DNA from 4 places in the Stenotrophomonas sp. YJH_SMC_82 genome. Region 2 is predicted to be linked to each of the others. Evidence: predicted binding sites of a transcription regulator. Region 2 holds the regulator's gene; each other region holds the start of a gene.

Region 1 (2,197 bases), on a different contig from region 2:
ACCAGCGCGTTGGTCTCGTGCACCATGCGCCCGTAGTCACCAGGGAAGGCACTCTCGTCCATGCGATAGCTGAGGCTGCCCGCATCGTGCTGGCGGGCCAACTCGCCCTGCGCCGCCATCACCGACTGCAACTGCGCCTGCATGCGCTGCATCGACCTGAGCAGCTGCGTGACCTCATCGTTGCCGGAGGCGTCAATGCTGTTGTCCAGCCGCCCATTGGCGATGCTGTCGGCCAGCTTCACCGCGCCTTCCAGCGGGCGGGTCAGGCTGCGGGTGATGGCCCAGGCGGCCAGCGAGCCCAGTACCAGGCTCAACACGCCGAACACGATCGACAGCGTGCCGGTCCAGGATTCAGTTGAACGGTATTCCTCGCGGCTGCGCTCGGTCAGTGTCTCCTGATGCCGCAGCAGGGTCGAGATCGCTTCGTTCCACGCGGTTGCCAGCCCCTGCTCGGCAAGCAGTTCCTTGGCCGCGCCGTCGAAATCCCCGGCCTTCATGCGCTCGTGAAGATGCCGGGTGGAGGCGTCGGTGGCCTTGCGTGCCGCGTCGATTTTCGCCACCAGGGTATCGCCGGTCGCGTCGCGCGGAATCCTGATGTACCTGGCCCAGATACCGTCGTAGGTCTGCGACAGCTCCTGCGCCTTCTGATAATCCTTGTCGAAATCCTCGCCGCGCTTGATCACCATCAGCCGTCGGTGCATCAACAGCGCGTTGTTGGTATCCAGCATGTCGTTCAACAGCCGCATCTTCACCATGTTGACGTCCACCACTTTCTCGAACTGGGCGGACTTCAGGTGATTTCCGTACAGCGCCAGGCCAACGATGGCCACGATGAACAGCAGCAGCAATCCAAACCCGGCACCCAGCCGGGATCCCACTCGGAGGTTGCGTAAGGCGAGCATCTCAATTCCCTTGATCATGGCCGTACGATCGATGGCGGCGCAGCGCGGGGAAACTTTATGGGTCGATATTATTGTATCGATCCAAATCTCTGGAACTATGCAGACAGGTGTGAAGGACACACTTAATGGAGGTGGTTATTCCTGCCGGGCATATCAATGTACGAGCACATCAATCGCAGTCATCACGCATCGCTCGCGAGTCGTGACCGCGGAAACCGTCACTTGATGCACGGAGGGGGAGGATGAAGCCCATCGATCCCGGCACCCTTCTGTCCAGAGGAACAACGCGCCGCTTCGCGACTACCGTCAGGGCTGCAATCTGGCATCTGCCATCGCAGGGCCCCGACCCTTGAGTATTTCAACCCTGATGAAGGGGTCCAGACCCCATTACAATCGACTGCCACTGATCTCCCACTTATTGACCTTCAAGTCAATAAAACCGCAGTCATTGAGATTCTCGTCGCTCTGGAAGTAGGAGACGGGAAGGTCACCCCATGCTGCACGGACCCACGCGCTGCGCTGAGGCAATACGATCGAGGAGTGCATGGAAACTGCGTACTTTCTACTCATGCCTGTCCACGGAAATTGACTCCCAGGACGGGGCGACGGAAATTTCCTCAAGATACCGCTCAAGGTCTCTGAACGGAGAGACCCCTATAGCAGCGAAGGAGAACCACACGGCATCGCACTCGTCGCAGACAAATATCTGAACGCCGCGCTCCTTTACTTGAGCTTTCAACACCTCACCCTGCTCACAACGGGGACAGATCAAACTCCCCCCCACCTCACCGGAGACGCAGATACAACGTTACTGACCATCCAAGAAACAATTTTCCAGACCTTTATTGCCGATGATACAGGAGGAGAATCTATTTCCATCACCCAGCCAGTCATCACTGACAGTGGAAGTTGAACGCGCCCGAGGGGGTCCTGCTGCCGATGGCACCAATCAATGAAGAAGAAGACTTCGGGCGAACTCTCTACCAGCTGATGGCCCTGCTATTGGCGATGGGTCACGTCGTTTTCTTCCCTGCAAACCGGCGCGCGTCACGACGGGAGTGCCGAGCACTTGACTCAGCAAAGAAGTTTGCCAAACCCCAGCATGGGTCCCCAAAGCATCCGGCGCTCAGCCATGTCCAACGCACAGGGAACAACGCTACAGTCGACATATGACGCTCATCCTGCAGATCGAAGGCTGTGCCATTCACGACATCCCCAGCCTGTACGCGGAGATCAACCGCGTGTTCATGGCCGGCGAGGACTGGCAGCTCGGGCCAAGCCTGGACGCCCTGGAT
Region 2 (2,197 bases):
GATCTTGCCCAGCTTCTCTTCCAGCGTCTGCGCGGTGAACGGCTTGATGATGTAGCCGTTCACGCCGTTCTGGGCCGCTTCGATGATCTGCTCGCGCTTGGCTTCGGCGGTGACCATCAGCACCGGCAGGGTCTTCAGCTTGGCGTCGGCACGGATCGCCTTGAGCAGTTCGATGCCGGTCATCACCGGCATGTTCCAGTCGGTGACGACGAAATCGAAGGGCTGGCTCTGCAGCAGCGACAGCGCGGCATGCCCGTCCTCGGCTTCGGCGGTGTTGGTGAAGCCCAGATCGCCCAGCAGGTTCTTGACGATTCGACGCATGGTCGAGAAGTCGTCGACGATGAGGATGCGCATGTTCTTGTTCAAAGCAGAGTTCCTTTGTTGTTCATTCCGGGCGGCCGGGGGCAGTCGCCTCGGGGATGTTCATTCTTCCAGGCCGGCGTCGACGGCCTCGAAAATCTTCAGGCGGCCGCGCAGGCGCAGCACGGCCTGGCCATGGATCTGGCAGACCCGCGACTCGCTCACGCCGAGCACCGCGCCGATCTCCTTCAGGTTCAGCTCCTGCTCGTAGTACAGCGAGAGCACCAGCTGTTCGCGCTCGGGCAGGTGGCCGATGGCCTTGCCCAGCTCACGGCCGAACTCGCCGCGCTCCAGCACCTGCTGCGGGGTCGGGCCGCCCTGGGCGACGGTATCCAGTTCGCCCTGGTCTTCGATGCGCGACTCCAGGCTCAGCACCTGGCCACGTGCGGCGTCTTCCATCAGCCTCAGGTACTCGGGCAGCGGCATCTCCATCGCGGCGGCCACTTCGGTGGCGCTGGCGGCACGGCCCGTGCTCTGTTCCAGGCGGCGGATGGTGGCGGCGGCATCACGGGCACGGCGGTGCACCGAGCGCGGCACCCAGTCGCCACGGCGGATCTCGTCGATCATCGAGCCGCGGATGCGGATCGAGGCATAGGTCTCGAACGAGGCGCCCTGGTCGGCGTCGTAGCTGCGCGAGGCTTCGATCAGGCCCATCATGCCGGCCTGGATCAGATCATCGACTTCGACGCTGGCCGGCAGGCGCGCGGCCAGGTGGTGGGCGATGCGTCGCACCAGGTCCGAATGCTGGGCGATGACCTCGTTGGCCGCCGAGCGCTGGACTTCCCTGTACTGGTGGGCTGCGCCTTTCATGCGGCCACCCCACGCTGCTTGAGGATGCGTTCGAGGAAGAACTCGACGCCACCGCGCGGTTCGGTCGGTGCCTGCCAGCGCGCGGTGCGGCGTGCGATCTCGGTGATCGCCAGCGCCGACGGGCTGGATGGATAGGCCTTCACCACCGGCTGCTGGCGCTGCACCGACAGGCGCAGCCAGTCATCCTGCGGCACGCAGCCCAGGTAGTTCAGCGAGACATCGGCGAGGAACTTCTCGCAGACGCGGGTCAGCTTCTCGTACAGCACGCGGCCCTCGTTCGGGTCGCGCACCATGTTGGCCACCACCTGGATGCGGTCCACGCCGCGCTCGCGCGATAGCACCTTGATCAGTGCGTAGGCGTCGGTGATCGAGGCCGGTTCGTCACAGACCACCACCACGGTGTCCTGCGCGGCCTGGCAGAAGGTCAGCACGCCGTCGGTGATGCCGGCGGCGGTATCGACCACCATGATGTCCAGCTCGCGTTCCAGTTCGGAGAACACGTTGACCAGGCCGACATGCTCGGCCGGGGCCAGCTCGGCCATGTGCCGGCGGCCGGAAGCGGCCGGGACCACCAGCACGCCGTTCGGGCCTTCGACGATGACGTCGTCCAGCGAGCAGCGGCCGGCCACCAGGTCGGCCAGCGTAAAGGTGGGGTTCAAGCCCAGGATCACGTCGATGTTGGCCAGGCCCAGGTCGGCGTCCAGCAGCAGCGTGCGCTTGCCCATGCCCGCCAGCGCCACCGCCAGGTTGGCGGACACATTCGTCTTGCCCACGCCGCCCTTGCCGCCGGTCACCGCGATGGTGCGCACAGGGCCGAGCGGCTCGCTGCGGGTGGCCGACAGCGGGAAGGTCTTGGTCAGCTTGGCGTACTCACGCGACGGCATGGTTCAACTCCGGGTTGCAGGGCATATCGGCCGCTCGGCGCAAATCTTCAAGGCGAAGTACAAGATTGGCTGCACTGGCCCGGTGCAGGTCCTCCGGGACGTCCTGGCCATCGGTCACCCAGGTGATCGGCAGGGCGTGGTCC
Region 3 (2,197 bases), on a different contig from region 2:
CGGCCACGCTGCCATCGATCGCACGGGCGCACTCGGACACTTCGCGCATGCCGTCGCCCAGCGAGGCGTTGATCTGCGCGACGTTGTCGAGCATCGCTGCTGCTTCCTGGCGGGCTTCGCGGGAGCGGTCCATATCGCGCGAGGCCATGTGCGAAACCGTCTCGCGCACCTTGGCGATGGCGTCCTTGGAGCTGTGCGCCAGCTTGCGGATCTGCTCGTTGAAGGTGGTCGAGCGCTCGGACAGGTTGCGCACTTCGTCGGCGACCACGGCGAAGCCACGACCGGCTTCACCGGCGCGCGCCGCTTCGATGGCCGCGTTCAGCGCCAGAAGGTTGGTCTGGTCGGCGATCGACTTGACGTCTTCCAGCAGCGCGAAGATGCCATCCAGGTGCTGCGCCATCTGGTCGATGTGCTGCACGGTGGTGCTGCTCTGGCCGCTCACCTGTTCCAGCGCTTCCACCAGCTGTTCCATGCGATGGCTGGCGTGCTGGGCGAAACGGGCAACGTCGAGGCCGGCATTGCCTTCATCACCGGCGCGGTCGACGATGCGCGACAGGGCCTGGCTCTGCTGGCGCGACTTGCGGTTCATGGCATCGAAGCTGCCGCCCAGGCTGGAGACGGCCTGGCGGATCAGGTCACGGGCGCGTTCCACTTCGCCACGCGAACCGTCGATCTCGTTGCCGACGAAGTTGCGCAGCTCGGTCAGCAGCTGGTCCTGTTCGCGCAGGACACGGGCGTGCTCGGGGGAACGATGTGCCTGTGCGCGGGTGGTCCACCACGCAAAGCCGAGCCAGCTCAGCGTCATCGTGGTCAGGATCGCCCAGCGCAGGGCGGCCGGCCATTCGAAACCGATGGCGAAGGGGAGCAGCAGGGTCAGAGCCAGGGGGGCGGCCAGACGGATGAAAATGCGTGAGTACATGGACGTTCTCGGGAGGTGCACGGAGGATGTATCGGCCGTACCCCCTTTCTCTTTAACGTCGATGTGCCTCGAAGTGCATTCTGAATGCGCCGGTTTTCCGGCGCCTTGGCGGCCTCGGGGTCAGAGCCCTTTCCGTGCCGGAAAGGGATCCGACCCCTTGGGCAGGCGCAACGGGGTCGGATCCCTTTTCCATGGAAAAGGGCTCTGACCCCACACCCTCAGGCCAGCAGGCGGTCCACGGCCTCGATCATCGCCTTGCGGCTGAACAGGAAGTCCCAGTAGCTGCCGCCCAGCTGGCGCCACAACACCGCCGAACGCACCGCGGCCAGCAGCAGGGCACGGATCTCCGCCACCACGCCGGCCTGGCCCAGGTAGTGCGGGTTGCCCTGCACCATCACCCGCGGTTTCAGGTGGCTGATGGTGTCGGCATACAGGCCGCCCAGGTTGGCCAGTACGTCCGGGTGGCCACTGTCGCCCAGTTCGGTGGCCTGGCGCTGGGCGCGCTCGATGCCCGAGGCGACCTTGTTCACGGTCGCCCCATCCTGCACGAAGCGGCGCTCCAGCTGCAGCACCGACAGGGCCAGCTTGGGCAGCATCGGGTCCTGGCCCTGGCTGCGGAAGTAGTTGTGCAGCAGGCGCAGGCCGGACTTCAGTGCATGACGGTCACCGAACACCGCCTGCGGCGAGGACGCATCCACGCGGAACACGCTGTCCACGGCGGTGCGCACGGCGGCGGCGTCGGAATGGCCGGTATCGGCGATGCGGCGCACCTGCTGCAGGGCCTGGGCAATGCCGGCCAAGGCCAGGACGCGGTCGTCGACAGTGAAACTCATGCAGCGATTACCTCAAAAGGGGAGGGGGTGGTGCGCAGGCGTTGTTCCAGCGGCGCATCGGTGGCGGCGATCACCGCGCCGCCCAGGCACACATCACCGTCATACAGCACCAGCGATTGACCGGGGGTAACGGCACGCTGCGGGCGCGCAAAGGTGACCAGCACGCTGCCATCGTCCAGCACCTGGACCGTACACGGCTCGTCGGGCTGGCGGTAGCGGGTCTGGGCGGTGCATTCGAAGCGCCGTGCCGGCGGTGAGCCGGCGATCCAGTGCGCGGTTTCCGAACGCAGGCGGTCGGACAGCATCCACTTGCTGTCGCGGTCCTGGTCCACGTACAGCACGTTGCTGGCCACATCCTTGCCAACCACGTACCACGGCGCGGCCGGGCGGCCACGCACGCCGCCGATGTTCAGGCCCTCGCGCTGGCCCAGGGTGAAATAAAACA
Region 4 (2,197 bases), on a different contig from region 2:
CGCGCCAATGCGTGCTGGCGCCCGCCCCTGACCGTAGATTCCATGTCCGACGGCAACGACACTGCAGTGCATGATGTCCACGCGGCCGATGCCGCGGACGAACGATTCCTGGTCCGCAACCCGCGCCAGCTGCGCCAGCTGCTGCGCTCGCTGATCGACCAGCGATCGCTGATCAACGCCCATATCGACGGCCGCGACCGTTCCTTCCCGACCGCCCTGCTCGACCTCGACGAAGACGAGGACTTCCTGCTGCTCGATGGCAGCCCACAGGAAGCCTCCAACCGCGCCGCCGAGCAGGCCGATCACCTGCTGTGCTTCGCCCAGCTCGAACGCGTGCTGGTACGGTTCCGGCTGCACGAACTGCAGCGCGTGGACAACGACGGCCATGTGGCCTTCCGTGCGCCGCTGCCTGACGAACTGGTGCACCTGCAGCGCCGCGAGCTGTACCGGCTGGAGACGCCGGTCACCGACTCGCCCCACCTGCTGCTGCCGCCTGGCGAAGCGCGCGCCGAAGCCCTGTCGATGCGCGTAGTGGACATCAGCGGTGGCGGCCTGGCCGTGGTGGTGCCCAATGACTGCGCGGTGTTTGGTCTGCAGAAGCGCTATCCGGCGCGGCTGTCGCTGCCGGACGGCCCCGACCTGGATATCGAACTGGTGGTCTGCAACCTGCTGCCGCAGCGTCAGCCCAATGGCATCGAGGTCAAGCGCGTGGGAATGCGCTTTGAATGCCTGCCACGCGGCGCCGACAGCGCCATCCAGCGCTACATCTTCCGCATCGACCGCCAGCGCAAGGCCCGCCGCAACGGCGAGCTCTGAGGCCGTCCGACCGGTAGTGCCGGCCGCCGGCCGGCAACCCTGGAACGCGTGCCGGGGTCAGATCCCTTTTCCCTGAAAAGGGATCTGACCCCATCCACGGCACTGCCCGGCACCTAAAGTCCCCCCCGGCGGGGCCGATATCGAGCCTGACACCGGGACTTCCGGCAGAACCAGGACCCCTCGATGAACGACAAGACCAGCTCCGCCGCCAGCGCCGGTGGCGAATTCCTCAGCTTCACCCTTGGTGATGAGCACTACGGCGTGGACATCCTCAAGGTGCAGGAAATCCGCGGCTACGACGCCGTCACCCGCGTGCCGGACGCCCCGGACTACATCAAGGGCGTGATCAACCTGCGCGGCACCATCGTCCCGGTCATCGACCTGCGCCTGAAGCTGCGCCTGGACAACGCCCGCTACGATGCCTTCACCGTGATGATCGTGCTGAACGTGGAAGACCGCGTGGTCGGCATCGTCGTCGACAGCGTCTCCGACGTGATCCCGCTGTCGGCCGAGCAGATCCGCCCGACCCCGGAATTCGGCGCGGCCGTCGACACCCGTTTCATCTCCGGCATCGGTACCCACGACGATCGCATGCTGATCCTGCTGGACATCGAGACCCTGCTCGACAGCGCCGACATGGGCCAGGCCAACCTCGCCGAAGACGTCGCTGCCTGAGCAAACGGAACTGCTTCACGTTCCAGTCACAAAACCCTTCAGTTCCCTTCGGCGGTGCCGATAGGGGGACAGAAGCCGGTCGCGCAGGAGCGCGCAGGACCGGCCCGATCGTTACCATCCCCGGAGATACCCTCGATGAAGTCCCTGTTTGCGTTCGTCTCGGCCGCTGTCCTGGCCACCACCGCCGCCTCCGCTTTCGCCCAGTCGGCCGACATGATCCCGCCGGAAATGGCGCCGCGTTCGGTCGGCAAGGACGGCATGGTCTGTGGCAAGGTCGAAAAGGCCCGTTACGCAGAAGGCTCCGAAGGCCAGCCGACCTTCCTGTACATGGGCGGCGCCTTCCCGCGCCACACCTTCTCGGCGCGTATCGCCGGCGAGAACCGCGGCAAGTTCTCCTTCCCGCTGGAAACCCTGGAAGGCAAGACCGTGTGCGTGATCGGCAAGATCCAGCGCGACGCCTCGCGTGCGGAAATCGAAGTCAGCTCGCCGGCCGGGCTGAAGCTGGCCAACATCAAGTAATCCGCCGTTCGTCGGACCACGCCGGGCCTGGTCCTGGCGTGGTTTCTGCTGCAACCGGGCCCGATGCCCGGGCGCGTCTGCCTTAGGAGCTCGCAACGCCCATGCCGTGGATCAACAACCTGAAACTGATGCCGAAACTGCTGCTGACCTTCGGCGTCCTCCTGCTGGTGATGCTGCTGCAGGGCAT

What was found. The regulator FliA, encoded in region 2, starts transcription of late flagellar genes. The targets are predictions, from matches to a motif close to TAAAGTTTNNCNNNCNNNGGCCGATAA.
Region 1: a site for FliA is predicted at 934-960, ahead of AC5P53_RS11230 (methyl-accepting chemotaxis protein). Genes of this name have one in related genera too.
Region 3: a site for FliA is predicted at 948-974, ahead of AC5P53_RS15265 (methyl-accepting chemotaxis protein). Genes of this name have one in related genera too.
Region 4: a site for FliA is predicted at 931-957, ahead of AC5P53_RS20475 (chemotaxis protein CheW). Genes of this name have one in related genera too.

Annotation. Positions count from the first base shown of each region.
Region 1 covers NZ_JCAFSE010000002.1:765,533-767,729, forward strand. The annotation lists gene AC5P53_RS11230 (methyl-accepting chemotaxis protein) at 1-902, opposite strand, end outside; gene AC5P53_RS11235 (barstar family protein) at 2,072-2,197, shown strand, end outside.
Region 2 covers NZ_JCAFSE010000007.1:27,326-29,522, reverse strand. The annotation lists gene cheY (chemotaxis response regulator CheY) at 1-366, opposite strand, end outside; gene AC5P53_RS19990 (RNA polymerase sigma factor FliA) at 424-1,170, opposite strand; gene AC5P53_RS19985 (MinD/ParA family ATP-binding protein) at 1,167-2,054, opposite strand; gene flhF (flagellar biosynthesis GTPase FlhF) at 2,041-2,197, opposite strand, start outside.
Region 3 covers NZ_JCAFSE010000003.1:551,500-553,696, reverse strand. The annotation lists gene AC5P53_RS15265 (methyl-accepting chemotaxis protein) at 1-919, opposite strand, end outside; gene hflD (high frequency lysogenization protein HflD) at 1,138-1,752, opposite strand; gene mnmA (tRNA 2-thiouridine(34) synthase MnmA) at 1,749-2,197, opposite strand, start outside.
Region 4 covers NZ_JCAFSE010000011.1:834-3,030, forward strand. The annotation lists gene AC5P53_RS20470 (flagellar brake protein) at 43-816, shown strand; gene AC5P53_RS20475 (chemotaxis protein CheW) at 1,000-1,491, shown strand; gene AC5P53_RS20480 (hypothetical protein) at 1,627-2,010, shown strand; partial or broken gene AC5P53_RS20485 (methyl-accepting chemotaxis protein) at 2,112-2,197, shown strand, end outside.